DNA from 3 places in the Kribbella sp. NBC_01510 genome. Region 2 is predicted to be linked to each of the others. Evidence: riboswitches for the same ligand, from Rfam matches in the RefSeq annotation. Region 2 holds a riboswitch; each other region holds the start of a gene.
What was found. A riboswitch is a leader RNA that binds a small molecule or an ion and turns the genes downstream of it on or off. The one in region 2 is predicted to bind cobalamin.

Region 1 (9,959 bases), 540 kb from region 2:
AAACGCCTGCGCGCGACCCAGAGCCGCATCCACAGCCCATACACAAATGGGGGGAGGGTCAGGCGGTCAGGGCGAGGGTGAGGAGGGTGATCGGGAGGGCGAGTTCGAGGGTGGCGCCGAGGACGTCGCCGGTTGTGCCGCCGAGGGCGGTCCGAGCGCGGCGAGTGGTGATGAAGCTGGTGGCGACGGCGAGCAGGATGGCGGCCGCGGTGCCGACGAGCAGGAGCACGTCGTGGTGGTCGACGACTGGAGCGCTTGTGGACGGGCTGAGCGGGGCGGTGAACCACGCCAGTACGAGAGCGGCCGCCAGTACGACGAGTGTCGCGAGTGCAGCCGTGATGGGACGGACCGTGGCGGCGACCATGGCACCCAGGCCGTCGGGGCGGGCCGCGGGGACCGTCCTACGGCAGGACCAGGGGAGTGTCAGGCGACTGGCAACGGTAGCGATCAGGATCGACTGCCAGCCGAAGCCGGCCTGGACGCAGGCGGTGAGCGCCGCGACGTCGACCAGAAGCACCCCGACGATGGCCACGACACCGAAGGGCCCGATGTCGCTCTGCTTCATGATCCGGAGCATGGTCTCGCGATCCCGCCGGCTGCCGAGCGCGTCCGCGAAGTCCGCCAATCCGTCCAGATGCAACGCCCCAGACAGCCCCGCGACCACCAGTACGCCGAGCACCGCGGCCAGCAACTCCGCGTCCGGCTGCACCAACTGAGCCACCGCCACCACGCCGGCCGCGATCCCACCGAGTAGTACGCCGACCGCCGGCGCGAGCACCATCGCCCGCCCACCGACCACCCGGTCGACACGCGAGGGCATCCCAGCCGGGAGCAAGGTCAACATGCCCACCGCCAACCGCAGCCCGTCACCCCACCCACCACGCCGGCCGGCACCGTCAGCGCCGCCCCACGCCGGCGCAGTCGGAGGCAGGTCGGGCGGCGGCAGATCCGGCGGCCCAGTGGGTAGCCCAGGCTGTGAGGGGTCGGGCGCCGCCCCCGGCGGCGGTGCCTGACGAGGCAGGTCGGGCGGCGGCAGGTCAGACGGTGGCAGGTCGGGCGGCGGCAGGTCAGGCGGTGGCAGGTCGGGCGGTGGCAGGTCAGACGGTGGCAGGTCGGGCGGTGGCAGGTCGGGCGGTGGCAGGTCAGGCGGTGGCAGGTCAGACGGTGGCTGGTCGGGCGGCGTCATGTCAGGGGGAGGGTTCGGCCGGCGATCGTCCAGAGGACTTGGTCGGAGGCTAGGGAGATGGTGGTGTTCAGGCGGCCCATCAGGTCGCGGAAGAGGCGGGTGCCGGGGTCGGCGGGGACCACGCCGGAGCCGATGTCGTTGCTGACAGCAACCACCAGCCGCGGGGTCCGCGACCAGGCCTCCGCGAGGTCGGCGATGCGATCCTCGACCAGCCCGGCGCGGCCGAGATCGGACCAGATGTCCAGCGCGTCCATCGTGCGCGAGAGCCACAGCGTCAGGCAGTCGATCAGCAGCGGCGGTCCGGCGGCGTCGAGCAACGGGACCAGTTCGATCGTCTCCGCCAACCCCCAGGTCGCCGGCCGCCGGGCCTGGTGTTTGGCGACTCGCTCGGCCCATTCCGCGTCACCGGAGTCGTCCCCGCCAGTAGCGACGTACAACACCTCCGGCTCCGACGCGAGCCGGCGCTCGGCGGCGATCGACTTGCCGGAGCGGGCGCCGCCGAGGATCAGCGTGCGTTGGTCAGGCATCCGTTCTCCCGGGCTCGAAGACGACAGGCGTATCGAAGGCCGCTTTCCGCGCGGTCCGGCGGAAGGCCGTGAGGACCGGCCGGCCGAGCAGCAGCACCAGCACGGCGGACAGCACCCCGCGCGGAATGTCCCACGCCAGCGACGTCGCGACCACGAACAGCAGATACCGATGCAGATTCTCGGCCAGCGCGTCGCCCGGCACGAACGAGAAGTCGCTGCCGAAGGTCGCGTACGGCCAGAACCACAGGTTCATCACCACGCCGTACATCACCCCGGACACCAGCGAGTACGCCGCCAGCAGCAACAACTCCAACCGCCCGCCCACTCGAGGCAGCAGCCCCGCCAGGCACCCCACCCACGCACAGGCGAACATCTGGAACGGCATCCACGGTCCGACCCCACCAGTGATGAGCGCGCCGCCGAGCAGCGACACAGCCCCCAGCACGAACCCGAACCCGGCCCCGAACGCCCGCCCCGCCAGCACGAGCAGGAAGAACCCAGGCTCCAGCCCGGCAGTCCCCGGACCGAGTGCCCGCAACGCCGTACCGACGGCCGCCAGCATGCCGAGCAGCGAGATCACCTTCGCGTCGATCCCCGCCTCGGACAGCTCCGCGAGTACGACGGCCACCAGCAGCGGCAGCAGCAGGACGAAGAGCCAGGGCGCGTCCGTGGTGTGTCCGATCGCGGACTCACCCCCCTGGTCGGTGTGGAGGAACAGCGGCCAGGCGAACGCCAGCAGCCCGACCAGGGACGCAACCACGAGCATGGTCGTGCTCCGCGGTTTGAGCCGGACCAGGCGAAGCGAACGGCCGCGCGGTTTGAGCCGGGCAATGGTCATGACGCCCGTTCCAGTGCGGTAGCCACTTCTCCGACGGTCAGGAACGGCAACGGGGCAAGGATCTTCGCCACCTGCGGTGCGAACGACGGAGACCCGGCCATGACCGCTGCTGTATCGCCATCACTGACCAATTCGCCCTCGGCGAGCACCAGCACCCGGGTAGCGACCTCAGCCACCATCTCGACGTCATGCGTCGACAGCACGACCGCATGCCCGGCAGCAGCCAGCTCGCGCAGGATCGCCACCAGCCGACGCTTGGCGCCGTAGTCCAGACCCCGCGTCGGCTCGTCGAGCAGCAGGAGCGGCGGAGCGCCACACAGTACGACGGCCAGCGCCAGACAGAGCCGTTGTCCCTCGGACAGGTCCCGCGGATGCATCGCCTGGTCGATATCCGGAGCGAGCCGATTCAGTAGCGCACGGCAACTACCCGCCGGCACACCGAAGTCGGAGTCGGCGCCCGCACACTCCTCGGCGACCGTGGCGGCGTACAGCAGGTCGGCAGGCTCTTGCGGGACCAGTCCGACCGCCTTGACCAGCTCGGAAGGCTTGGTACGACGCGGGTCCGCGCCGGCCGTTGCCGCCGTACCGGATCGCGCCGGCAGGATCCCCACCAGGGCGTTGAGCAGTGTGGACTTGCCGGCGCCGTTGCGGCCCATCAGTGCGACGATTTCACCGGCCTTGATACTCAGTGACACGCCCCGCAAGGCCATGACGTTGCCGTAGCCAACCACCAGGTCGGTGCACCGGGCGAGCTCGGCTCCCCGGGCAGCCGCCGACCTCTGCGGCACGATGGAGTCCAAACGGCCTCGCAAGGCGACAGCTGCCCGTCGGGCGTCGCGCACAGACAGGGGGAGTGGCGACCAGCCGGCCAGACGCCCCAGCTCCACCACAGGCGGTGCGACCGGAGCGGTCACCATCCGCTCCGCCGGTAGCCCAGTGGACACAGCAGCCGCACCACCCGGTACTTCGATCACTCGGTCGGCGTACTGGATCACGCGCTCGAGCCGATGTTCGGCCATGATCACAGTGACGCTCAGGTCGTGCACGAGTCGCTGCAGCGCGGCCAGCACCTCCTCAGCCGCCTGCGGGTCCAGTGCGGACGTCGGCTCGTCCAGCACGAGCACAGCCGGGTGAGAGGTCAGTGCGGCGCCGATAGCGGTCCGCTGCCGCTGCCCGCCCGACAGCGCCGTCAACGCCCGATCCCGTACGTCGGCCAGCCCCAGCAGATCCAGAGTCTCCTCAACCCGTCGGCGCATCACGTCCGGCGCGACTCCGAGCGACTCCATGCTGTAAGCGAGTTCGTCCTCGACCGTGTCGGTCACGAACCCAGCCATCGGATCCTGACCGACCATGCCGACCACGTCGGCCAGGTCGCGGGGCCGGTACTCGCTGGTGTCCCGTCCGTTGACGAGCACCCGCCCGGCCAGCGTGCCGCCGGTGAAGTGCGGCACCAGTCCGTTGATTGCCCGCAGCAACGTGGATTTGCCGGACCCGGTCCGCCCGATCACCAGCGCCAGCTCACCCTCGGGCACGGTGAAGCTCACGTCCCGCAGCGCCGGCTCCACGGCCCCGTCGTACGTCACTGTCACCCGGTCGAACTCGATCATGCGACCGCCCGCCTGACCTGTGGAGGCGCGACCACCGCTGGCGCCAGTCCGATCAGTACGCCGACAACGGGCACCAGCGGAACGGGTGGAACGACCAACGGGCCCGCCAGCAGCAGTCCGGGGACACCACGAGCCGCGGCGGTGGCCATAGCCCCGGCAGCGATCGCGCCGGACGCCACGACCAGCCACTCGGGCAGCGCCCACGGGTCCGGCCGGTATCGAGTCCGAGTGACCCGTTGACGCCCAATCGCCATGGCTCCGAGGGCCAGCAGCAGTCCGATCGCCAGCGCGGACGCCGCGAGCGGAAACGCCATGGATTCGGTCAGCAACGCGTAGACGCCGAGCAGGATGCCCAGCAACCCCAGCAGGACGCAGACAGCGGTGAGACGACGCTGCGCTTGCGGGACGTGCGCCGTACGTCCGTAGCCGCGCGAGTCCATCGCGGCGGCGAGCTCGACCGACCTGTCCAAAGCACCTTCCAGCACGGGCATGGCCGTCGTACGGAAGGAGCCGCGGGTGCGGCCGCGCAGACGGCGTGCGGCGCGGATGCGACGGGCGTCCGTCACCAGCTGCGGCGCGAACGTCAGCGCCACCACACAGGCCACGCCGATCTCGTAGAGGGCCCCGGGCAACGACTTGAGCAGCCGCCGGGGACTGGCCAGTGCGTTGGCGGCACCGACGCAGCAGAGCATGACGGCGAGCTGACCACCGTCGTACAGCGCGGTGAGCAACGCCTCCAGGGTGACCTCACCGCCGAGCTTCACCCCGTTTGCCCAGTCAGGCAAGGGAATCTGCGGCAGGGTGAACAGGACCGTGTTCCCCTGCGAGCGGGTGGACAGCAGCGCTTGCAAAACCACCCGGAGGCCGATGACCACCAGACCGAGCTTGAGGAACGCGGCGTAGCTGTGGGCCCAGGGAGCATCGGTCCGGCGGGCGGCCACTACGAATCCGGTCACTGCGAGGACCAGCCCGAGCAGCACCGGGTTCCGCGTCCTGCTGGCGGCCACGGCCATACCGAGCGCCCACAGCCACCAGGCCCCCGGGTGGAGCGCCCGGGGGAACGTCAGACGATCGACAGCACGCACTTACTTGGCTGTACGGCGGCGACTGAGGAGCAGACCACCACCGGCCAGTACGACGACAACCGCGGCGGCGATGATGATCCCACCCCACGGAGCGCCGTCGCCGTCCGAGGAGGATGCGACTGGCGAGGGGGAGGCCGCAGGTGCGGCACCGACCGCGGCGCCGATCTGCAGCGTCACCGGGGTGTCGGTGGCCGGGACCTGGATGTTCTTCACTTGGTCGCCGCAGCCCTTGGCCGGGTAGCCCGCGATCCCGCAGGTCAGGCCCTTCTCGATCCGGACCGGCGCGACCGCGGCCAGGATCTTCGCGCCGGTCGCCTTCACGTCGGTCACCACACACGTGCCGGTGGCCGGACCCGGAGTCTCACCGCCGGCCGCGTCCTCCGGCGTACCCGGGTCGACCGCCAGGGCCACCCGCTTCTTGCCGGTCTCGGCCGGCGTCTTGCCGCAGATCGCCTCGAAATCCCCCGCTGCGCGCGGCACCCGGGGCTTCGCGCCGCCGACGGCGAACCGCCAGCCCTCCACCGCCCCGTCGGCCGGGACGACGGCGTCGGAGCCCTTCGGTGAGAAGGCCCATTGGCCGGAAGCCCACTGGTAGTAGCCCCAGAAGCGATAGCCGTCCTCGGCCTGTGCGGTGGTGGCGACGGTCCCCGCCAGCAGGAGACCCGCCAGCAGGGCGAGGACCAGTCGTACGGTCCGGTGTGCAGTCATCTCATGTCCTCGATCGGGCCGTGGCCCGGTGGAGGAAGTCCCGCCTGCACCGGCAGGGTAGGGGCCCCACCCGCGGACCACGGCGGGTAGCTGAGCCTGCCTGCGGCACAGTGTTCCGGCTCGCCACCTGAGGTGGCCTACGGTTGCGGGTCAGCGCCGGACTTGGACCGGCTTCCCTGTGACGCAGGCGTGTTCGGACCGAAGCCTACTCTGGCGCGGCCAGACTCATCGGGCCGTAGACCTCCCGGTCGTCCTCCAGCAGGTACACCTGGGCGACGCCACGGTCGGCCAGGTCCCGCCAGAGCTCACCCAGCCAGCTCTCCGCGTCACCCTGTGCGGAGAACTCGGCCCCACCGACCTCACCGGGGTCGACCAGGGCGCCGGAAGCGGTCTCGAACCGCCAGCTCCAGCTCACGAGCCGGGCCGAGTCTGCGGCGCGTTCTGCGCGGTCTTGGCCGGGTCACGCTCGACGATGCCGCCCAGCGTCTCGTCGATCTGCTTCAGCAGGCTCTCCTCGAGCCTCACCCCGGACGCCTTCACGTTCTCGGTGACCTGCTCGGGCCGGGAGGCGCCGATGATCGCCGAGGACACGTTCTGGTTCTGCAGCACCCAGGCGATCGCCAGCTGGGACAGCGACAGACCGGCCTCGTCGGCGACCGGCTTCAGGTCCTGGACCCGGGTGAGCACGTCGTCGGTGAGGAACCGCTTGATGAAGTTCGACCCGGCCGCGTCGGTGGCCCGGGAGCCGTCCGGCGGCTGCTGACCTGGCAGGTACTTACCGGTGAGCACGCCCTGCGCGATCGGCGAGAACACCACCTGGCCGATGCCGAGCTCCTTCGAGGCCGGCACCACCTCGGCCTCGATCACCCGCCAGAGCATGCTGTACTGCGGCTGGTTCGAGACGAACGGGATGCGCAGCTCCCGGGCCAGCCGGTGGCCCTCCTGGAGTTGATCCGCGGTCCACTCGGACACGCCGATGTAGAGCGCCTTGCCGGACCGGACGACGTCGGCGAACGCCTCCATCGTCTCCTCCAGCGGCGTCTCGGTGTCGTACCGGTGCGCCTGGTAGAGGTCGACGTACTCGGTCTTGAGGCGCTTCAGCGAGGCGTTGATCGACTCGTGGATGTGCTTGCGGGACAGACCGGTGTCGTTCGGTCCGCCGGGGCCGGTCGGCCAGTAGACCTTGGTGAAGATCTCCAGCGACTCGCGCCGCTCACCCTCCAGCGCCTCGCCGAGGACCGACTCGGCCTTGGTGTTGGCGTAGGTGTCGGCGGTGTCGAACGTGGTGATGCCGGCCTCCAGGGCCGCCCGCACACAGGCCTTGGCCTGATCGTTCTCCACCTGGGACCCGTGCGTGAGCCAGTTCCCGTACGAGATCTCGCTGACCTTCAAACCACTGTTGCCGAGATAGCGGAAGTCCATACCCCTGACCCTACCGGCCCGGTCAGCTGGGCTTCTCGCCGCGCTTGACCATCGGCTTGGGCATCCGCCAGCGGCGCATCTGCATGGTCCGCCGGACCGCGTAGAACCCCAGCCCCTTGGTGGACTCCTTCGGGAACTTCACCGTGACCGCCTTCCGCAGCCCGGCCGAGAGCAGGAACCAGTCCGCCGCGATCAGTACGATCATCACCAGGAAGAGCAGGTTGACCACGCCGGCCAGCCACGGGAACTGCGCCGAGAACACCACGCCGACCAGCGACACCGCCAGCAGGACCGGCAGCGCGAACTCCATCACCGAGTAGCGGGCGTCCACATAGTCCCGGGCGAAGCGCCGGACCGGGCCCTTGTCGGCGGCCGGCAGGTACCGGTCGTCGCCGGTGCGCAGGGCGTCCTGCATCTTGGCCCGCTCGGTGCGGACCTTCTCCCGCCGGTACGCCGACGCCTCCTTGCGGTTGCGCGGCTTCTTCAGCGCCTGCTTGCGGGCCGCCTCCGCCTCCTTGCGGGTCGGGGTGGGGCGTCCCTTCCCACCCGGCTTGCCCTGGGGCTCGCCGGGTACGGTGGTAGCTGTCTCAGACTTGGTACGACGGAACACGGGGTCTGAACCTCATTCGCAGGGCAGGTCGCGACTCGGGGTGGTCCCCGGACCTAGGCACTACTTTATCGGGGCCGGTCCTGATGGTGTGGTGACCCGTGGGGACATAGGGTGGATAAGGCACGCCGGGTCGTCACGCCGGCACAGAAGGGGTACGGATATCGATGAGCATCTTCAAGCGGATGTCGACGATCTTCAAGGCCAAGGCGAACTCCGCCCTGGACAAGGCCGAGGATCCTCGCGAAACCCTTGACTACTCGTATCAGAAGCAGCTGGAGCTGCTGCAGAAGGTACGGCGGGGCGTGGCCGACGTGGCCACCAGCCGCAAGCGGGTCGAGTTGCAGGCGTCCCAGCTGCAGTCCCAGTCGGCGAAGCTGCAGGAGCAGGCCCAGAAGGCGCTCTCGATGGGCCGTGAGGACCTGGCCCGGGAGGCCCTGACCCGCAAGTCCGGGCTGCAGGGCCAGATCGACGATCTGCAGACCCAGCACGCCCAGTTGCAGGGCGAGGAGGAGAAGCTGACGCTGGCCTCCCAGCGGCTGCAGGCCAAGGTCGAGTCGTTCCGGACCCGCAAGGAGACCATCAAGGCCACCTACACCGCGGCCGAGGCGCAGACCCGGATCAACGAGGCCTTCTCCGGCATCTCCGAGGAGATGAGTGACGTCGGCCTGGCGGTCCAGCGGGCCGAGGACAAGACCCAGCAGATGCAGGCCCGGGCCGGCGCGATCGACGAGCTGCTCGCCTCCGGCGCGCTCGACGACGCGAGCGGTACGGTCAAGGACAACATCACCCTGGAGCTGGACCGGATGTCGTCCGGCTCCGACGTGGAGAACGAGCTGGCCGCGATGAAGGCCCAGCTGTCCGGCGGCAGTGCGCCGAAGGAGCTCTCCGGTGAGGCCGAGGGCGCCGCGGCGCCGCAGTCCACCCAGACCCAGCAGCCAGTGCAGCAGCCGGCCGCCGAGCCGGTGCGACCTCAGGACGGAGACGTTCGATGATCGTTCGCATCATGGGTGAAGGTCAGTACCGCCTCGCCGACGAGAAGCTCGACGCGCTGAACGCGGTCGACGGCGACCTGGAGAAGGCGGTCTCCGCCGGCGACGAGGCGGCCTTCCAGACCGCGTTCGCCGCGCTGCTGGAGTTCGTCCGCTCCGGTGCCAGGGTGCCGGACGACGAGCTGCACGACTCCGACGCGATCCTGCCGCCCGGCGACAGCTCGCTGGCCGAGATGCGCGAGCTGATCAGCGGCGACGGCCTGATCGCCGGCTGAGCCACACCCCGATCTCCGTCCCCGACCCGGCGGCTGATCACTTCTGGTAGTCAAGTCATTCGAGACCCCCGAGGCCCGCATCGCGGCCTCGGGGGTCTCTGCCTGTTAGTTGGGTTGCGCCGGGGTAAACACTCCCTACTAGTGCTGTTGTACGGGGCATCCTCGTAGTACTGTCTGCTTCACGTCGTTGTGGGGGCGGCGTTCATCGAGGTCCGTGACGGGGTGTGGGTTGGTCACGGGCATCGCTTTTCACCTGTGGGGGGTGACTGTGCGTGACTGAATTTGTCATGTCGGAGGGGTTGGCCGAACCAGCTGAGCTGCGGCCGGCGTCGTCGGGGGAGCGTCGTCGGCCGGTCTGGGTGGTTCCGGACGAGGTCCCGGCGATCGTGCCGCAATCGGCCCGGTTCACCGAGGCACGCTGGGTGGGGAGATACCGGCGGGCCGCGCTCGCCGCCGACCTGGGTGCCGGCGTGATCGGGGGCTCGCTGGCGCTGGTGGCCCGGTTCGGGGCCCAGATCAATGTCGGCTACTTCCTGGTCGGGGCCTTGCTGCCGATCGCCTGGCTGGCCTGTGTGGCGCTGCAGCGGGGTTATGAGACCCGCTACTTCGGCACCGGGCCGGAAGAGTTCCGCTCGATCATCCGCGCCGCGGTGGCGCTGACCGCCGTGGTCGCGATCACGTCGTACGCGACCAAGAGCGAGGTCGCGCGTGG
Region 2 (9,959 bases):
CGGTCCCGGCGGCCCTCCGCGACGCCTTGCTTGCGGCATGGCACAGCATGTCCGAGCAGGCCAGGCTGGTCACCAGAATCCTCGCGGTCGGCGGCCGGCCGACGTCATCCGCCGTACTGACCGAGGTCGCGACCGGCCACGGACCCGAGACCATCGCTTCTCTGTCGGAGGCGCAGGACCGCGGCGTCGTGCACACCGATGGCGGCAGCTGGTGGTTCCGCCATCCGCTGCTGGCCGAGGTCTTGTACGACGGCCTACCGCCCGGACAAGCCGCGGCCCTCCATGCCGACTACCTCCGCGTCCTCGAAGCGCGACCAGGTGAGGCGACCGCCGCTGATCTGGCAGTCCACAACGAAAAGGCCGGCAACATCGACGCGACGTACCGCTGGTCGCTGATCGCGGCCGATCAAGCAGCGCAGCTCCGAGCACCCGCCGAGGAGGCGATCCAACTCCGCCGGGCGTGCGCGCTCTGGGAGACGGTGTCACCGACCATCCGGGGCGGGCGGAACGAGAGAATCAGCCTGTTGCGACGGACGAGCTCGATCTGCCGCCGGGCAGGCCTGCCGGAGGTGGTGGTGACACTCCTCACGGAGGCGTTGAGCCTGGTGAACAAGGAGCAGGAACCCTTGCTGGCCAGCGATCTGCTCATCAAATGGGCTGATGCTCGCTGGCAAGTGGATACGCCCGGGGAGGCAGACCTCGACGACATCCTCGAGGCGATCACGCTCACCGAGGAGTACCCGGACAGCGTGGAGCGTGCTGTTGCGTTCGCCGAGCTTGCCGAGACGGAGACCATGTACGGCATGCCGGACGCCGGGGTCCACGCGGAAGAATCCGTCCGCGTCGCGCGCAGGTCCGGCTCGACGCAGGCCCTCGGACGAGCCCTCTGCGCCAGCGCCGCTGTGTCGGACCGCAGTGCGCCGGTGGCCGCGCTCGCCGACGCCGATTTGGCGGAGAGGCTGGGTCGGTCGTGCGGGGATCTCGACACCGCTACCGGGGCCGCGATCTGGCGCTTCGACGCTCTGCGAGCGCTCGGCCGGCGGACCGAGGCCGCCGATGTCACTGTCGCGGCGTACCAGGACTCAGTCACCGGCGGTGCCGGCACCTGGGCCTACTTCCTCGCCTTCCAGGCCTCCGATCTGTTGATCGACCTCGGCCGCTGGGAGGAGTGCCGGGCCTTGCTGCGGTCGGCGTTGGCCGCACGCTGTACCGGCATCCCGGGAGCGGGTGTCAGGTTGTCCGCGAGCCTGCTGGCGGTGCGGTCCGGGCGGACCGAGGAGGCACGGCAGCACTTCGATCGGGCGTTGGAGCTGGTCTCCGAGGACTTCAACCCGCTCCGCCCGCCCATGACCCGCACCGGTATCGAGCTGATGATCGCCGAAGGCCGAGCCGCTGAGGCTCTCGCCTGGGCACGCCCACGGCTGTCCGTTCCGGATCTTCCCGAGCCGGACGATGACGAGGTGCTTCTGGCCTATGTCCGAGTAGCAGCCGAGGCCGCCCTGAACGGCGGGGATCACAACCCTGCGGAGATGGTCGACAAGGTCCTCGATGACTGGCCGTGGGAACCTTTCACCGTCCCCTTGGACGGCGCTGACGCCCAAGCGATGTCTCGATCGCTCCTCGCGGCCGAGCTCGCTCGCTACCGGAACAGCGCGGATCAACCCGAGCGCTGGCGGGAGGCCGTGGAGACCTCCGGTGCGGCGGGAAGTCGTTGGTATCAGGCGATGGCGCAGTGGCGGTGCGCCGAGGCGGGGCTGGCGAGTGGGTGGACTCCGTGGAGTGCGCGTGAGCTTCTGCGTCAGGCCTATCGTGGCGCCGTCGAGCTCGGAGCCAAGCCCATACAGGTCGCGATCGAAGCGTTGGCGCGGCGATCGAGGATCGATCTGCAGGAGCCGGTTCCGGTGGTGCCGGCGGCCGATGACCCGGTCCTGGCGGGGCTTACCGGACGGGTGCGGGAGGTGCTGGCGTTTCTGGTGGCCGGGCGGTCGAACGGGGAGATCGCCAAAGAGCTGTTCATCAGTGACAAGACGGTCAGCGTGCATGTCTCGAACATTCTTCGGAAGACGGGTACGACGAGCCGGGTGGCAGCCGCCGCCCTGGCTGAGCGACGGCTACCGGATCGCTGAGCGCGGTTACTGGGGTGTCGCCAGGACGAAGGAACGGACCAGGGCGGCGTACTTGTCTGGTTCTTCGAAGTGGGGGAAGTGGCCGGATCGTTCGAAGGTGATGACGCGGCCGGTCGGGACGTTGTCGCGGTAGGCCCGGACCGAGACCGGATCGGTCTCGAGGTCGTCGATGCCCTCGATCAGCAAGCTCGGTTGGGTGAGCTCGGACAGCCGCTCGAGCTTGGAGTTGTAGAGCTCGGGCAGCGTCACCCCGTGGCTGTTCCCGTATCCCCACATCTCGTCCGTGAAGCCGGACTCTTCACCGAGGCGGACGAACTCGGGCCGCCGGGACGGATCGTGGAACGACAGGTCCTGGAAGCGGTCGCCGAGTCCGAAGGCGAGTTCGTAGGTCTTGTCGTCCGCGGTCAGCCGGCGGTCGACGGACGCCAACTCCCGGCAGGCAGCCGCCCGATCGGCATCTCCGAGCTCGTCGTACAGGCGCGCGAAGATCGGCAGCCGGTAGCGGTCGTTCGCGTCGAAGTCCCAGCACGGGCAGTCGAAGATGACGGCACTCACCGCCGAAGGGTGCCGGATCGCGTACTCGACGGCGTAGTTGCCGCCGGCCGAGTGCCCGAGGATCGCCCACCGCTCGATCCCGAGGCGTTCGCGCAACTCCTCGAAGTCCGCGATGAGCACGTCCAGGTTGAGCGGATCGCCGGGCGCCAGCGGTCCGGATCGCAGGACACCGCGCTGGTCCGGGGCGATCAGGTGGAGGTCCCGGGCCAGCAGATCGGCCTGGCAGCGCTGGAAGTGATAGCCGCCGCCGTGGCCGTGGATGAAGAGCAGCGGTGGCCCCGCGCCGTACTCGGCGACGAAGAGCTTCATCGGTACAGGCGTTTGGCGAGGGCGGTGGCGGCCGCGTCGTCCTTGACCTCGCGGATGCCGACGATCGGGGTGACCGTGACGAAGCCGGCGGCCAGCAGGGCCTCGTCCGAGTCGGCGACCGGGTTCGGCAGTGGCGGTTCGAGCACGATCATCGGCTCGCCGGTCGGGGCAGTCGTGCCGATGATGCGGGAGCGTTTGATCGGCGCCAGTGAAGCGTGGCGGACGCCCGCGAGTTGGTCGAGGGGGCGGTCGGGGACGTTGATGGTGAGGACCGTGCCCGTGGGTTCGGAGAGGATCCAGGTGAGGGCCTCGGCGGCCACGGTGGCCGCGGTCGGCCAGTGGCCGGGATCCTCGGAGTCGATGCTGATGGCAACAGCCGACAATCCGTGCCCGGCCGCGGTGAGCGCCGCGGCGACGGTGCCGGAGTGGAGGATCGGTACGCCGATGTTGTGGCCGCGGTTGATCCCCGACAAGACCACATCCGGTGCCCCGCCGAACGCCCCGACGGACGCCAGCGTCACTGCGAGTGCCGGCGTACCGCCGATTCCGTTGAAGGTGACGCCGGACTCCTCGTCGGAGGCAGTGTGGATCGGGCGGCCGACCATGCCAGCGCGGGCCGAGCCGACACCGCTCTCATCGTGCAGCGGTGCGACCACGAGTACGTCGTACCCGAGCTCGGCGATCGCCGGGGCGAGCGCCCGGATCCCCGGAGCCTGGTAACCGTCGTCGTTGGTGATCAGGACTCTGAGCTGTTCGGGCGCCATGCCACTACCCAATCACACAGCCTCAGCCTCGATCCTCGATGTCACCTTCCGTCTCAAGGACCGCACTGCGCAGCGTCTCGAGGGCCTCGTCGGTCGGAGCCGACCACAGACCGCGCTGCGCCGCCTCGAGCAGCCGCTCCGCGATCCCGTGCCGCGCCCACGGGTTCGACTTCCGGAAGAATTCGGCCATCTCGGGATCGGCGACGTACTCGGTGGTCAGCGTCTCGTACATCCAGTTGTCCACCACGCCCGCGGTCGCGTCGTACCCGAAGAGGTAGTCCACCGTCGCGGCCATCTCGAAGGCGCCCTTGTACCCGTGCCGCCGCATCGCCGCCATCCACCGCGGGTTCACCACCCGGGCCCGGAAGACCCGCTTCGTCTCCTCCTCCAGCGTCCGCGTCCGAACCTGCGCCGGTACGGCGGAATCCCCCACGTAAGCCTTCGGATTGGATCCGGTCAGGTGGCGGACCATCGCGATCATGCCGCCGTGGTACTGGAAGTAGTCGTCGGAGTCCATGATGTCGTGCTCACGAGTGTCGGCGTTCTTCGCCGCCACCTGGATCCGGGCGTACGCGCGTTCCATCGAGCCGCGCGCCTCGGCCCCGTCAAGATCCTTGCCGTACGCGTACCCGCCCCAGACCGCGTACACCTCGGCCAGCTCGGCGTCGGTGCGCCAGTTCCGCGCGTCCACGAGCGGCAGCAGTCCGGCGCCGTACGAGCCGGGCTTGGAGCCGAAGACCCGTGCGGTGGCGGAACGTACGTCGTTGCCCGCAGCAACATCGGCGTCGACGTGCGCGCGCAGGTAGTTGCCGGCCGCATCCTCATCCAGGGCGGCGACCGTCCGCACGGCCTCGTCGAGCAAGGCGACCACGTGCGGGAACGCGTCCCGGAAGAAGCCGGAGATCCGGATCGTCACGTCGATCCGCGGCCGGCCGAGGTCCTCAAGACCGACCAACTCGAAGCCGGTGACGCGCCGCGACGCCTCGTCCCAGACCGGGCGGCAGCCGAGCAGCCACAACACCTCGGCGAGATCGTCGCCCTGGGTACGCATGGCCGACGTACCCCAGATGGTCAGGCCGACCGATCGCGGCCACTCCCCTGTCTCGGCCTGGTGCCGGGCGAGGAGCGAGTCGGCCAGCGCGACGCCGACGTCCCACGCGTTGCGGCTCGGGATCGCCTTCGGGTCGACGGCGTAGAAGTTGCGGCCGGTCGGCAGCACGTTGACCAGACCACGCGTCGGCGAGCCCGACGGTCCGGCCTCGACGAAGCGGCCGTCCAGCGCGCGAAGGACGTTGGTCAGCTCGTCACCAGTCCGTGCGAGCCGCGGCACGACCTCCTCGGCGGCGAAGGTAAGGGACGACTCGACCTGAGCCGACGACCGCCCGAGCACCTCGGTCACGACGACCGGGACCTTCGCGGCGTCCCAGCTCAGGGTCTCCATCGCCACGACGAGCTTGCGCGCGACCGCCTCGAGCAGATCCACTCCATCGGCGCCGCTCACCGCCGGCAGATCGGCCAGCGTTGCGAGGTCGGCCAGGTCCGCGGCTCGTCCCGGGTTCGCGAGCAGCTCGGCCTCGTCCACGCCGAACGTCTCCCCCAGCGCGGTCCGCAGACCGGGGATCGAGTACGAACCACCCCACAGCTGACGAGCCCGCAGTACGGCGAGCACCAGGTTGACCCGCGCCTCGCCGGCCGGCGCACCGCCGAGGATGTGCAGCCCGTCGCGGATCTGTACGTCCTTGATCTCGCACAGATACCCGTCGAGATGCAGGACGAACTCGTCGAACTCCGCGTCGTCCGGCTTCTCGTCCGTGTGCAGATCATGGTGCAGCTGCGCCGCCTGGATCAGCGTCCAGATCTGCGCCCGCAGGGTCGGCACCTTCTCCGGATCCAGCGCCGACACGGTCGCGTACTCGTCGAGCAGGTACTCCAGCTTCGCCATGTCGCCGTACGTCTCGGCCCGGGCCATCGGCGGCACCAGGTGGTCGACGACGGTCGCGTGCGCGCGCCGCTTGGCCTGCGTCCCCTCGCCGGGGTCATTGACGATGAACGGGTAGACCATCGGCAGATTCCCCAGGACGGCGTCCGGCGCACAGTCGGCCGCCATCCCGATCCCCTTGCCCGGCAGCCATTCGAGCGTCCCGTGCTTGCCCAGGTGGACGACGGCGTGCGCGCCGAAGCCGCCCTCCTCGGCCGGGGCCTCGAGCCAGCGGTACGCCGCCAGGTAGTGATGCGACGGGGCCATGTCCGGATCGTGGTAGATCGCCACCGGGCTCTCGCCGAAGCCACGCGGCGGCTGGATCATCAGCACGACGTTCCCGAAACGCAACGCGGCCAGGGCCACCGCGGGCTCGTCGCCGGACGTGTCGACGTACAGCTGGCCCGGCGCCTCGCCCCACGCCTCGGTCATTGCCGCACGCAACGATTCCGGCACTCGCCCGAACCACTGCTCGTAGATGCTGAGCGGGACCTTCGCGACGGCGTTCGCCAACTGCTCGTCGGTCAGCCAGTCGACGTCGTGGCCACCCGCGGCGATGAGCCGATGGATCAACCCGTCGGCGCCGTCCGGCCCCTGGAGCTCACTGAGATCGAGGTCGCCGAGGTCGTACCCGGCGTCTTGGAGTTGACCGAGCAGGACCACGGCCGACGCCGGTGTGTCGAGACCGACCGCGTTCCCGATCCGCGCGTGCTTGGTCGGGTACGACGACAACACGAGAGCCAGCCGTTTGTCGTGAGCCGGTACGTGGCGGAGGCGGGCGTGCGCGACCGCGATCCCGGCCAGCCGGGCGCACCGCTCCGGGTCCGGCGCGTATCGGGCCAGCCCGTCGGCGTCGTACGACTTGAAGGAGAACGGGATCGTGATCAGTCGCCCGTCGAACTCCGGGATCGCGACCTGAGTGGCGGCGTCGAGCGGGCTGACCGCGGCGTCACTGGCCAGCCACTGCTCACGGGTCGACGTCAGCGCGAGGCCCTGGATCAGCGGGATGTCGAGCGAGGCGAGCGCCCCGGCATCCCAGGAGTCGTCGGAACCGCCGGCGCTCGCGTTGGCCGCGACGGATCCCCCCGCGGCGAGCAGAGTCGTCACCAGGACGTCACACTTGCGCAGCAGGTCGAACAGTCCGGCATTCTCGGACGACGTCGCATCCAGTCCACGCAGGGTCCCGCAGTACACGGGCAGCGGCTGCGCACCCGCCGCCTCGACCGCAGCGGCCAGTGTGTCGACGAACGCGGTGTTCCCGGAGATTTCGTGCGCGCGGTAGTAGACGATCCCGACCACCGGCCGGTCGTCCTCGACGTACGTCCCGCGGACTCCGTACGCCGGGAGTGCGCGCGACGGCTCGAATTCGTCGCCGGTCAGGAGCAGTGTGTCGCGCAGGAAGGCGGCCAGGTTGCGCAGGTTCTCGGAACCGCCCTCCCGGAGGTAGGCGAGCGCCTCGGTCACCGCGCCGGCAGGCACGGTCGACAGCGACATCAGCTCGGCGTCGGGTGCGGCCTCACCGCTGACCACGACGGCCGGCTTGCCGGACGCGATGACCGCGTCGAGACCTTCCTCCCAGGCGCGGCGTCCGCCGAGCAGACGGACCACCACGACCTCGGCGGCGGCGAGCAACGGCGCCAGGCCGTCGAGGTCGAGCCGGGCCGGGTTCGCGACCGTCCAGCCGGCGGCCGCCTCGGCGGCGGCGAGCAGGTCGGTGTCGGCGGTGGAGAGCAGCAACAGGTTCGCGGGCACGCGTAACCGGTCCTTCCTCGGGGTGTCCACGCCCCGACCGGAGGTACGACGGCGGCAGTTCCTGACTCCCCCTCGGGTGCGAGGGATTCACAGTGGCGGGACCGTCCCGGACTCACACCGGGTTCCTGCTGATGCCGTCGATTGACTCCGTGACTCTATCGGACGGCGTGGACCGCCAGGCCATCACAATCGGCGCGACCGGGCGCACGTGAGCGACGCGACACCTTGCGGGCGGCAGTTGTGATGGCCTGGCGGTCCGGCCTCAGCGATGCATTGCGTAGTGGGCGGCGAGGAGGTCGGTGGCCCAGTCGTTGCGGAGGTCTCGCCAGACGGAGTGGATGTGGTTGGCGTTGTCCTGGGTGTTGTCGTACTCGGCGAGGAAGGTGGGGCCGGCGATCGAGTAGTAGTGCCGGTGGCCGACGCCGGGTTCGGTCTCGCCGGCCCACGCGAAGGTGAGGCGTTCGATGCCTTGGTCGGTGATGTCCTGCCAGGTCTGCAGCCCGATCGGTCCGGCGGCGCGGCCGACGTACTGGCCGATGAGGAGGCTCAGGAGTTGCCGTTGCTCCGGTGTCATGTCGCCGTACGCGAGCCCGCGGTGCAGCAGGGATGCGTCGGCGACCGGATCGTGCCGGGTCAGGATGTCGTCCGGCGCCGCGTCGGAGACCAGCGCGACGGACAGCTGGGCCGGCTCGAGCGCGTGCAGGAGCTGGAAGCCGAGGTCCTGCTCCGCGGCGAGGAACCGTCGCCCGGCGTGCGGGCCGGTGCGGACCTCCGCCGGGTTCGAGCCGAAGAACTGCGGGGTGAACGAGATGGCGCCGTCGACGAGCGTGACGTGCAGCGCGAGATGGTGACCGTTCAGCCGCCACGCCCACGGCCCGGCCCCGGCCGGGTCTCCGAGCACGCGGAGGTAGTAGCGATCGCCGACCGTCGAACCGGCCCAGCCGCCGACCTCCGCGACCTCCATCGGATCAGCGAGGCCGCGGACGATGATCTCGGCCGCCATCACCCCGCGGAAATCGGCCAGACCGCGCTCGCTGTAGACGAGCCCGAGCAGGCGCACGACGAGAGCCTCCTGCGCCGCCGACAGCTCGTGCAGCGGCAGGCCCGGAACGGCACCGGGCAGATACGTCCATTGGTGGTGATCCGGCGTGTCGAACGCCGCCGTGATCTTGTCGAGCTGGGCGGACGAAAGACTCGCCAGCAGCTCGAGGACCGCTTCCCGGGTCTGTTCTACAACCATGCCGATCGCTCCCGTTCCGTCGGTTCGTGATGCGTCCACTGTTCGAACGGCCGGTCCAGCTTGTACTGGAAATCCGGCTGCCGCAGCAGGACGCGTGTTTCGGCGTTGTGCGGGTTACGTAGCGTCTCGAAGAACCGCACCGACCAGTGGAACCAGCGCATGCAGAACAACCGCATGGTCAGCCCGTGCGACACCAGCAGCACGTTGCGCGGAACCCCCGGGGTCTCGAAGTCGCGGTGCATCGTCTCCAGGAACGACGACACCCGGTCGTACACGTCCGCGCCCGACTCACCGTCCGTGAACCGGTAGAAGAAGTGCCCGTACCGGTTCCGCAGCTCCTTCTGCTGCTCGATGTCCGCGGTGTCCTGGTAGTTGGCCCAGTCCTGCTCCCGCAGCCGCGGCTCCTCGCGGGCGAGGCCGATCAGATCGTCCAGGCCGAGTGAGTCCAGCGTCTGCAGGGCTCGCAGGTACGGCGAGACGTACACGCGGACAGGCTCGTCCTCGAACAGCTCCCGCAGCTCCTTCCCCGCCTTGGCCGACTGCTCGTGCCCATGCGGCGTGAGCGGGATCGCGTGGTCGGGGACGCGCTCGAAGATCGTCTTGTCCAGGTTGGCCTCGGACTCGCCGTGCCGGATCAGCGCGATCCGCAACGGCCGCCGACTCAGATCCATCGTGTCCCTTTCCGCCGTACTGCCAGCATTGCGGCGACCCCCGCCGCCGCGACTCCGACGCGCCGGGCAAGCGCGGCGGTACGGCGTACGTCGGCAACCGCCGGCGTGGGTCCGTTGCCCAGCGTGCCACGGTCCTCCTGATACGACCCGTAGCTGTTGGTCCCGCCGAGCGTCAGATCGAGGGCTCCGGCGAACGCAGCCTCGACCGGTCCGGCGTTCGGACTCGGATGCTTGGGCGCGTCCCGCCGCCACACGGTCACCGCTTGCCGCGGCCGCCCCGCCGCGAGTCCGGTGAGCAACGCGCACACCCGAGCGGGCAGCAGATTGAGTACGTCGTCCAGCCGCGCCGATGCCCACCCGAAGTTGAGGTACTTCGCCGACTTGTAGCCGACCATCGCATCCAGCGTGTTGGCCGCGCGGTAACCGAGCAGCCCGGGTACGCCGAGCACGCCGCCCCACAGCAGCGGCGCGACACAGGCGTCGGACGTGTTCTCGGCGATCGACTCCACGGTCGCGCGAGCGAGTTCATCGGCTTCCAGGTCGGTCGCGTCGCGGGCGCAGAGA
Region 3 (9,959 bases), 2.4 Mb from region 2:
GCGCGGAGGGTGAGGTCGTCGGACTCGCCGGGAAGGGAGACCTCGCGGAGTGCCGTGAGCAGCGGGTGGAACTCGACGAGGTAGAGAGCGCCACCGGGTTTCAGCAGCTCGTGAACCACCTTGGCCCACTGCTGCAGGTCCGGGAGATAGCAGAGCGCGCCCTTGCCGGTGTAGACGACATCGAACTGCCGGCCCTGCAGCGCATCGACCGCGTCGTACACGTTGGCGTGCACGTAGTCGACGTCTTGCTCAGCGTCGGCAGCGATCTGGCGAGCTTCCTCGAGGGACTTCAGGGAGAGGTCCAGCCCGGTGACCCGCGCCGCGCCGGGCGAAGGCGATCGTCTCGGTGCCGAGGTGGCATTGCAGGTGGAGTACGTCGCGTCCTTCAAGTGGGCCGAGGTCTGCCCACTCGTAGTCCGCGAACCAATACTCCGGGGGCTGACTGTAGAACCGGCTCGCCGCGTGGAGCGGCGCTCGCGCGTCCCAGTCGGCCTCATTCGCGGCCACCATCTGCCGAGTCTCCGCGTCCAACGTCACCGGTGCCTCCGTCCGTCTCCGTTCGGCCACGGACCAGTCTGCCCACAGCTGGGTCCACACCTCGCCACTCATGCTCATCGACGCCCCCTCACCCGCCGTCACGGCTGCCGGTGACGCCATGACAGCGGAAGCCGCTCGTGGCCTGGGGAACGATGCCACGTTCTGTCACCACGGATCGGTCGGGCTCTCCACGATCCACAGGCTGTGGACTCTTGTTCAAGGTTTGTGGATAAGGTTGAATAAGAGGTATGGCACGGGTCGAGTTGCATCGGTGGCCTGGGCACCCGGACGGGTTCACCCGGGCAGAGCGGTTGGGTGGGTCGTACGAGTTGTATTTCCCGGATCCGCTGGTCGGGCGTGAGTTCGACCTGAGCAACGACGTTCTCGCCGCACTGGAGGATGCGGCCGGCGATCTCGCCCGGCTGGACGCGACCGCTGCCGTCCTGACGAACAGCGAGGCGCTGGCACGGCTCCTGTTGCGGGCCGAGGCCGTCGGGTCGTCGCAGATCGAGGGGCTCGTTGTCGGCGCGCGCCGCCTGCTCAAGGCCGACGTCCTCCGTGATCGGCCCACCAGCGGACCCGGCGACGTCACCGCCGAGGAAGTGCTGGGCGCTGTCGACGCGATGACCTGGGTGACCGAGTCCGTCCAGGCCGGCGACAAGCTCGAGGTCGACCACCTGCTCGAGGCGCACCGTCGGCTGATGGCCCAGTCTCCGACGCCGGAGTTCGGCGGGGAGGTCCGCTATCTGCAGAACTGGATCGGCGGCCGCTCCCCCGCCGAGGCGTACTACGTCCCGCCGCCGGCGCAGCTGCTCCCCGACCTGCTCGCGGATCTGATGGCCTTCGTCCGGGAGTCCCGGCTGCCGGTGCTCGCCAAGACCGCGATCGCGCACGCACAGTTCGAGACGATCCATCCCTTTGCCGACGGCAACGGACGGACCGGGCGTGCGCTGATCCACCTGATCCTGCGGGCCGACGGCCTCATCACCCGGACCGTGCCGCCGGTGTCGCTGTCGCTCGCCACACATGCGACGCAGTACATCGATGCGCTGACAGCCTTCCGGTATGTCGGACGGGCGACCACGATCAAGGCTCGGTCTGCGGCGAACCCCTGGCTGCAGATGTTCGCGATGGCATGCAGCCATGCGACCGCGGAGGCAGCCCGCTTCGAACAGACGGCGACCGACCTGAAGACCGCCTGGCGCGAACGGGCCGCGCCGGTCCGCGCGGGCTCCGCGACCGACCTGTTGATCGACGCCTTGCCCGCGGCCCCGGTCCTCACGCTCACCGCGGCCGCGCGGCTCATCGACCGGTCTCAGCAGGCCGCCAACCAAGGACTCGCGCGCCTGGTCGAGACACGTGTCCTGCGCGAGGTCACCGACGGCCGCCGGAACCGCGTCTACGAGGCGCCCGAACTGATCGACGCGTTCACGTTGCTCGAACGGCGCTTCGCCAGCCCGGCGGCCGATACCAGGATCGAACCGCCTAGCAGACCCGTGCCGTCGAGGCCAGAACCAACACACCGTCAGCATTGACTTTCTCCTCCCCGTCGGGACACAATTCGAACACATGTTCGATCGCGTCTCAAATCGAGATGCCCGACGGGGAGCGTGAGGAATCGTGATGCCGGAGCCGTTCGACTGGGAGATCCTGCACCGACCATCGGCGATGGCGATGGTGCGAGGCCAGCTCGGCTTCAGCTGGATGGTGCTGTCCGGACGGCTCGCCCAACTGACCGACGAGCAGTACTTCTGGCGTCCGAGCAGTGAGGCCCTGACCGTCGTACGACGTCACTACGCCTCGCACTACCGATCACTCGGATCCGGGGAGTGGGTGGCGCAGTGGCCGGACGAGCCGGACCATCGCGGCCCGCGCACGATCGCCTGGCTGATCGCCCACCTGACCGAGACGTTCTTCGAGCGCTGGGAGTGGACGTTCGGCGAGAGCCGGCAGGGGCGCGCCGACATCACGCTGCACGGCAACGCCCGCGATGCGGTCGCCTGGCTGACGCACTGGGTGGACGCCTGGCAGGAGTCGATCGCCGCGCTGGACGAGGAGCAGGTGATGGCGGTCGGCCTGAGCCAGGCGACCGAGCTGGACGCCGGCGAGCCGTTCGGTCACGTCGTGCTCCGGCTCAACCGCGAGCTGATCCACCACGGCTCGGAGATCATGACTTTGCAGGATCTCTATGCCGTCGCAGCGTGAGGACCACAACATGTGCGACACGCGGCGTGGCGCTACCACAAGATCTAGTGCGATCCACCTAGCATCACTACTGCTGGTGGTTCGGAGCGGCTCTACATATTTGGACAGCTCATCGCGTCCGGCACCACAAGATGTGGGCCACTCCGAGGCAACAGGGGAATCCGGTGCGAATCCGGAACTGCCCCGCAACGGTGAGCGGACACTGTCCGCGAGTCCGGATACCTGCCACCGGCGCGCGCACCGCCGGTGCGCGCGGTCCGAGACCTCGCGGGTGGGTCGCAGGGCGTGGCGGCAGCGTTCCCGGCCGGAGCTGCCTGCCTCGTCATGCGCCCATCCGTGCGGCAACGGTCCTCCGAACTCTTGTGGAGAGCACACCTGTGACTATTGCTTCCTCATCCTCCGCGGTGACGACCGACCAGCCGATCCAGCTGACCGTCGTCCGCCGTGACGGCAGCAGCACCGCGTTCGATCCGACCAAGATCTCCGTTGCCATGAGCAAGGCGTTCCTCGCGGTCGAGGGCGCCGACGCCGGCGCCACCCACCGGGTCCGCGACCTGGTGGCCGAGCTGACCGGCCGGGTCGTGGGCGCCTTGACCAGCCGCGGCGACACCCGCCGCAGCGTCCAGGTCGAAGACATCCAGGACCAGGTCGAGCTGGCGCTGATGCGCGCCGGTGAGCACCAGGTCGCCCGGGCCTATGTGTTGTACCGCGAGGAGCGGACCAAGGCCAGGACACCATCTGACCCGGCCGGGATCGCCGAGCGGCCCGCGGTCTCGGTGCGCGCCGCGGACGGCAGCACCGCGCCATTGGATGTCGACCGGCTGCGGGTGATCGTCGCGGAAGCGGCCGATGGGCTCGACTCGGTCGACCCCGAGCTGATCCTCGACGAGACTCTCGGCTCCTGCTACGACGGCATCGCACAGCACGAGGTCGAGTTCGCGCTGGTGATGGCCGCCCGGTCCTACGTCGAGACCGAGCCGCAGTACAGCTTCGCCGCGTCCCGCCTGCTGCTGGACCAGATCCGCCGCGAGGCCCTCGGCCGCGTGCACGGCGAGCCCCGGCAGGCCAGCCAGGCCGACATGACCGAGGCGTATGCGGACTACTTCCCGCGCTACATCCAGGTCGGTATCGACGCCGGTCACCTCGATGCCGAGCTGGCCACCTTCGACCTCGACCGGCTCGCCGCCGCGATCCGTCCCGAGCGCGATCTCGACTTCACCTTCCTCGCTCTCCAGACCCTGTACGACCGGTACCTGCTGCACATCGACAAGGTCCGGTTCGAGCTGCCGCAGGCGTTCTTCCTCCGGGTCGCGATGGGGATGGCGCTGCGCGAGGACGACCGGGAGGCGCGCGCGATCCAGTTCTACGAACTGCTCAGCTCGTTCCGGTTCATGTCGTCGACGCCGACGCTGTTCAACTCCGGCACCACTCGGCCGCAGCTGTCGTCGTGCTTCCTGACCACGGTCGACGACGACCTGGCCGGCATCTTCCACGGCATCCGCAACAACGCTCTGCTCGCCAAGTACTCCGGCGGCCTCGGCAACGACTGGACCCCGGTCCGCGGCATCGGCGCCAAGATCCGCGGCACCAACGGTGAGTCGCAGGGCGTCGTACCGTTCCTGAAGATCGCCAACGACACCGCCGTGGCGGTCAACCAGGGTGGCAAGCGCAAGGGCGCGGTCTGCGCGTACCTGGAGACCTGGCACATCGACGTCGAGGAGTTCCTCGACCTGCGCAAGAACACCGGCGACGAGCGGCGTCGTACTCATGACATGAACACGGCCAACTGGGTGCCGGACCTGTTCCTCCAGCGCGTCGAGGCGGGCGGCGACTGGACCCTGTTCTCGCCGAACGAGGTCCCGGACCTGCACGACTTGTACGGCGCAGCGTTCGCCGAGGCGTACACCGGCTACGAAGCGGCGGCGGACCGTGGCGAGATCCGCGTGTTCAAGCGGGTCAAGGCCGTCGACCTGTGGCGCCGGATGCTGACCGTGCTGTTCGAGACCGGGCATCCATGGATCACCTTCAAGGACGCCTGCAACCTGCGCTCGCCGCAGCAGCATGACGGCGTGGTCCACTCGTCGAACCTGTGCACCGAGATCACTCTCAACACGACGGTCGAGGAGACCGCGGTCTGCAACCTCGGCTCGGTCAACCTGGTCGCGCACCTGACCGAGGGGGGTCTCGACGCCGATCTGCTCCGCGACACCGTGAAGACGGCGGTCCGGATGCTCGACAACGTCATCGACGTGAACTTCTACACCACGCCCGAGTCCGAGCGCGCGAACCAGCGCCACCGCCCGGTCGGCCTCGGCCTGATGGGCTTCGCCGACGCGCTGTTCTCGCTGCGGATCCCGTACTCCTCCGACGCCGCGGTCGAGTTCGCGGACAGCGCGATGGAGCAGATCAGCTACCACGCGATCGAGGCGTCCAGCGACCTCGCCGCCGAGCGTGGCCGCTACTCGACGTACGACGGTTCGCTGTGGAGCAAGGGGATCCTGCCGATCGACTCGCTCGAGCTGCTCCGGGCCGCTCGGGACGGCGACGTGATCGTCGACGACAGCACGCAGCTCGACTGGGATGTGCTCCGGCAGAAGGTGCTGCGCGACGGCATGCGGAACTCGAACGTGATGGCGATCGCGCCGACCGCGACGATCTCCAACATCTGCGGCGTGAGCCAGTCGATCGAGCCGGCGTACAGCAACCTGTTCGTGAAGTCGAACATGTCCGGTGAGTTCACCGTCGCGAACCCGTACCTCGTCGCCGACCTGAAGGCGCGCGGGCTGTGGGACCAGGTGATGGTGTCGGACCTGAAGTACCACGACGGCGTCCTGGCCGGGATCGAGCGGGTGCCGGCCGACCTGCGCGAGCTGTACGCGACCGCCTTCGAGATCGACCCGATGTGGCTCGTGAAGGCGGCGTCGCGGCGGCAGAAGTGGATCGACCAGGCGCAGTCGCTGAACCTTTACATGGCCGCGCCGTCCGGCCGGGCGCTGGACGAGCTGTACCGATCGGCGTGGCGATATGGCCTCAAGACGACTTATTACCTGCGTTCCCAGTCAGCAACCCACGTCGAGAAGTCCACGCTGACGGGCACGGATGGACGACTGAACGCGGTAGCGGTTGCACTTCCTGAACCTGCGGGAGCTGTCTGCTCCATCGACGACCCGGACTGCGAGGCCTGCCAGTGACGACCGGATTGAGTGAGATCGCCGTCGGCGCGTCGCGTGTCGAGGTCGCCGACAAGGCGATGATCAACGCGCGGGCCGACGTCAACCAGTTGCTGCCGTTGAAGTACCGGTGGGCCTGGGACAAATACCTTGCCGCATGCAACAACCACTGGATGCCGACCGAGGTGGCGATGCAGGCCGACATCTCGCTGTGGCGGCGTCAACCAGGGGCACGCGACGGGCTGACCGACGACGAGCGGCTGATGCTCAAGCGCAACCTCGGGTTCTTCGCCACTGCGGAGTCCCTGGTCGCGAACAACATCGTCCTGGCCGTCTACCGGCAGCTGACCAACCCCGAATGCCGGCAGTACCTGCTCCGCCAGGCGTTCGAGGAGGCCGTGCACACGCACACCTTCCAGTACATCTGTACGTCGCTCGGCCTGGACGAGGGCGAGTTGTTCAACATGTACCGCGAGGTGCCATCGATCTCGGACAAGGACGCCTGGGCGCTGAAGTACACGCAGCACCTGGAAGACCCGGATTTCCGCACTGGGACGCCGGCCACCGACACCGCGTTCCTGCGCGATCTGATCGCGTTCTACGTGGTGTTCGAGGGGATGTGGTTCTACACCGGGTTCGCGCAGATCCTGTCGCTGGGCCGGCGGAACAAGATGGTCGGCATCGCCGAGCAGTACCAGTACATCCTGCGGGACGAGTCGATCCACCTGAACTTCGGCATCGACTGCATCAACCAGATCAAGCAGGAGAACCCGCACCTGTGGACCGAGGCGTTCCAGGCCGAGATCCGGCAGATGCTGACCGAGGCCTGCGAACTGGAGGTCGCCTACGGGCGGGCCACGATGCCGAATGGCATGCTCGGCCTCACCGCGGAGCTGTGCGAGCAGTACATGCACTTCATCACCGACCGCCGCGCCGAGCAGATCGGCCTCGCCCCGATCTTCGGCGAGACCCGCAATCCGTTCGGGTGGATGTCGGAGGTGATGGACCTGAAGAAGGAGAAGAACTTCTTCGAGACCCGCGTCATCGAGTACCAGTCATCAAGCGGCCTGAGCTGGGACTGAGGTAGCCGGCGCGCGCCCGCCAGGACCTGCCCTGGCGGGCGCGCGCCGTCATCAGGGCGACGAGGAGTCAGCCGAGCAGCGCGATGATCTCGGCTGTGGTGCCGGTTTCGCCGAGGCGGGGGAAGATCCGGGTGAGGGCGTGGTCGTGGGAGTCGGCGGACAGGTCGGTCATCGCGTCGGTGGCGAGGGTGACGTTGTAGCCGTGTTCGTAGGCGGCGCGGGCGGTCGACTCGACGCCGATGCTGGTCGCGATTCCGGTCAGGACGATCTGCGTGATACCGCGGCGGCGCAGGTGGACGTCGAGGTCGGTGCCGTAGAACGCGCCCCAGTTCCGCTTGGTGACGATGATGTCCTCGGGATGCCCGGCCAGTTGGTCGACGATCTCGGCGGCGTTGGCGGTCGGCGTACCGGTCCGGCGCTGAAGCTCGGTGCGCCCGGGCAGGCGATCGGAACCGTCGGCGGCGAAGCTGACCCGGACCAGGACGACCGGAAGGTCGTGCTTGCGGAAAGCATCGGCGAGCTCCGCCGTCCGGTTGATCACGTCCGCGGTGGAATACGGCTCGCCGAGAAGGACGGCGACGCCGTTCTGCAGGTCGATGACCACGAGGGCGGTCTTCGGGTCGAGGGTGGTGACGGGCACGATGAGCCTCTCAGTTGGGTTGTGGACGACCGATCCCAGCGGGCGGGGGCCGGTCGAATCTGGCCGGGGCAGGGGTCACCGCGAGGCCGCCGCCTCGAGGGCGGTGTCGAGGAGAGCCAGAGCCTTCACGATGGTTTGCCGCTCGGCTTCCGTGCAGTTGTCCTGCAGGGCCTGGGCCAGCCACTCCTGCCGAACCCTCCGGTCACCCTGGATCCGGTGCCGGCCTGTCGTGGTCAGTGAGATGACCTGGCGACGGCCGTCCTGAGGATCCGGATGGCGCTCGATCAGGTCGGCCGCGCGGAGGGCGGACAGGATCGCGGCCATCGACTGCGGACGAACCCGCTCCGCCGCCGCCAGTTCGCTGGCCGACGCCGGACCGTCCTTGTCCAGCCGGCTGAGCACGGACGACTGCGACGGGGTCAGGTCGTCCTTGTCCGCGAGCTCCTTCAACCGGCGTTTGACGCGGCCGAAGACCACCCGCACCTCGCCGGCAGCCTGCACCGCCGACGCCGAGATCGTTGCACTCATCTGAACAGCATAAACTGATCAGTCCGAACTGACTAAACAGGGGAGGTTGCCGACCCGCTCCGGGTGTGATCACGTAGACCGTGTGAGCCTGGTGGAGCTTCGGGACGCTGCGACGAGGGTCCTGGACGAGAACTGGACCGGCCGTTCGACGGTGCCGTCGCGTTCGCTGTACCCGCATCAGTGGAGCTGGGACTCCGCATTCATCGCGATCGGACTGCGACATGCCGCACCACAGCGCGCTCAGATCGAACTGGAGTCGCTGTTCGCCTCGCAGTGGCAGGACGGACGGATCCCGCACATCAACTTCTCCCCCAGCGTGCCGCGAGACGCCTACTTCCCGGGACCCGACTTCTGGCAGGCATCGACCCCCGGCGGCGTCGAGACCTCGGGGATCGTCCAGCCCCCGGTTCACGCACTCGCCGTCTGGTTGACCCACCAGGCCGACGAGGCGGAGTCGGTACGACGCGACTTCCTGGCCGGGCTGTATCCGAAGCTCGTTGCCTGGCATGCCTATCTGCGGGAACGCCGGGATCTCGGTGGCCGTGGCCTGGTCTCCGTGGTGCATCCCTGGGAGTCGGGAATGGACAACAGCCCGGCCTGGGACGAAGCGCTGGCGCGGGTCGAACCGGCGCCGCCGGACACCTTCACCCGCAGGGACACCGAGCATGCCAGCGGCACCGATCGGCCGACGGACCTCGACTACGGACGGTATGTCCGGCTCGCCGCGACGTACCGGGACCATGGCTACGACGACACCCGGACACCCTTCGAGTTCGCGCTCGAAGATCCGTGCTTCAACGCCCTGCTGATCGTCTCGGAGCACGCGCTCGCCTCGATCGCCGAGGAGCTGGCACTCGATCCTGCGCCACATCTGAGCGCGGCGGCCGAACTGACGACGGCACTCGAACGACTGTTTGCCAATGGCAACTTTCACGCGCGCGATCTGCACGACGACCGGCTGGTCGGAGCGGACACGATCTCGGGGCTCGTTCCGCTGCTCGTCCCCGAGCTGCGCCAGGTCGACGAGCTGCTGGCGACCGCGCGCGGACCGAAGTTCCGGCTCGGCCAGGTCAAGCTGGTGCCGAGCTACGACCTGACCGGGCCCGCGTTCGACCGGTCCCGGTACTGGCGTGGGCCGAGCTGGTTCAACACCGCATGGGTGATCCACCGCGGCCTGGCCCAGCTCGGGTACGACGAGGCGGCCGGCGTGCTGCGGGACGACGTACTCGCGCTGGCCGCGGAGACGACTTTCGCCGAGTACGTCGATCCGTTCACCGGAGCTGCCCGCGGAGCGCGGGACTTCTCGTGGACAGCTGCCCTGACGCTCGACCTGCTCAGGAGTACGTGATGTCCAAGACGCCGATCACCTTCGCCAGCCGGGCAGCGACCCGGCCGGCGTCGAAACCGTCGCCCTCGACGACGACCCGCAACTCGCCCTGATCGAGCGACAGTGCGAGTTCGCGGACGTCGTACGGATTCAGCAGTACGGCGATGCGCGCGAGCATCCCCTCGACCTCGACCACCTGCGCGGTGAAGACCGTGGTGATGCGTTCGACCGCGAGCAGACTCATCGGACGACCTCCTTGTGACGCAGCAGACCAAAGGTGAAGCCGTCGACGAGCGCCTCCCAGGACGCCTCGACGATGTTGTGCCCGACCCCGACCGTCACCCACGAACCTTCGCCGTCCGCGGTCTCGATCAGCACTCTGATCACCGCGTCCGTCCCATGCCCCTGGTCGAGGATGCGGACCTTGTAGTCGACCAGCTCGAACTTGTTCACCGCCGGGTACGCGCGTT

Region 1: it holds a riboswitch for cobalamin, as region 2 does, so the genes downstream of both, OG558_RS28255 (SCO2322 family protein) here and cobN (cobaltochelatase subunit CobN) in region 2, are expected to answer to the same signal.
Region 3: it holds a riboswitch for cobalamin, as region 2 does, so the genes downstream of both, OG558_RS42105 (ribonucleoside-diphosphate reductase subunit alpha) here and cobN (cobaltochelatase subunit CobN) in region 2, are expected to answer to the same signal.

The regions. Positions count from the first base shown of each region.
Region 1 covers NZ_CP109418.1:5,641,468-5,651,426, forward strand. Annotated here, with positions in the region: gene OG558_RS28230 (adenosylcobinamide-GDP ribazoletransferase) at 59-844, opposite strand; gene OG558_RS28235 (bifunctional adenosylcobinamide kinase/adenosylcobinamide-phosphate guanylyltransferase) at 1,183-1,713, opposite strand; gene OG558_RS28240 (ECF transporter S component) at 1,706-2,479, opposite strand; gene OG558_RS28245 (ABC transporter ATP-binding protein) at 2,548-4,158, opposite strand; gene OG558_RS28250 (CbiQ family ECF transporter T component) at 4,155-5,243, opposite strand; gene OG558_RS28255 (SCO2322 family protein) at 5,244-5,951, opposite strand; cobalamin riboswitch at 6,038-6,169, opposite strand; gene OG558_RS28260 (hypothetical protein) at 6,157-6,366, opposite strand; gene OG558_RS28265 (aldo/keto reductase family protein) at 6,363-7,373, opposite strand; gene OG558_RS28270 (DUF3043 domain-containing protein) at 7,396-7,983, opposite strand; gene OG558_RS28275 (PspA/IM30 family protein) at 8,148-8,975, shown strand; gene OG558_RS28280 (PspA-associated protein PspAA) at 8,972-9,247, shown strand; gene OG558_RS28285 (sugar transferase) at 9,520-9,959, shown strand, end outside.
Region 2 covers NZ_CP109418.1:6,179,114-6,189,072, reverse strand. Annotated here, with positions in the region: gene OG558_RS30690 (AAA family ATPase) at 1-2,126, shown strand, start outside; gene OG558_RS30685 (alpha/beta fold hydrolase) at 2,133-2,990, opposite strand; gene surE (5'/3'-nucleotidase SurE) at 2,987-3,754, opposite strand; gene cobN (cobaltochelatase subunit CobN) at 3,777-7,484, opposite strand; cobalamin riboswitch at 7,520-7,676, opposite strand; gene OG558_RS30670 (DUF3500 domain-containing protein) at 7,747-8,724, opposite strand; gene OG558_RS30665 (phosphoglycerate mutase family protein) at 8,715-9,395, opposite strand; gene OG558_RS30660 (cobalamin biosynthesis protein) at 9,386-9,959, opposite strand, start outside.
Region 3 covers NZ_CP109418.1:8,620,166-8,630,124, forward strand. Annotated here, with positions in the region: gene OG558_RS42090 (class I SAM-dependent methyltransferase) at 1-389, opposite strand, end outside; gene OG558_RS42095 (Fic family protein) at 786-2,072, shown strand; gene OG558_RS42100 (DinB family protein) at 2,161-2,742, shown strand; cobalamin riboswitch at 2,861-2,987, shown strand; gene OG558_RS42105 (ribonucleoside-diphosphate reductase subunit alpha) at 3,120-5,933, shown strand; gene OG558_RS42110 (ribonucleotide-diphosphate reductase subunit beta) at 5,894-6,994, shown strand; gene OG558_RS42115 (isochorismatase family protein) at 7,062-7,634, opposite strand; gene OG558_RS42120 (MarR family winged helix-turn-helix transcriptional regulator) at 7,710-8,162, opposite strand; gene OG558_RS42125 (MGH1-like glycoside hydrolase domain-containing protein) at 8,254-9,510, shown strand; gene OG558_RS42130 (hypothetical protein) at 9,497-9,733, opposite strand; gene cimA (citramalate synthase) at 9,730-9,959, opposite strand, start outside.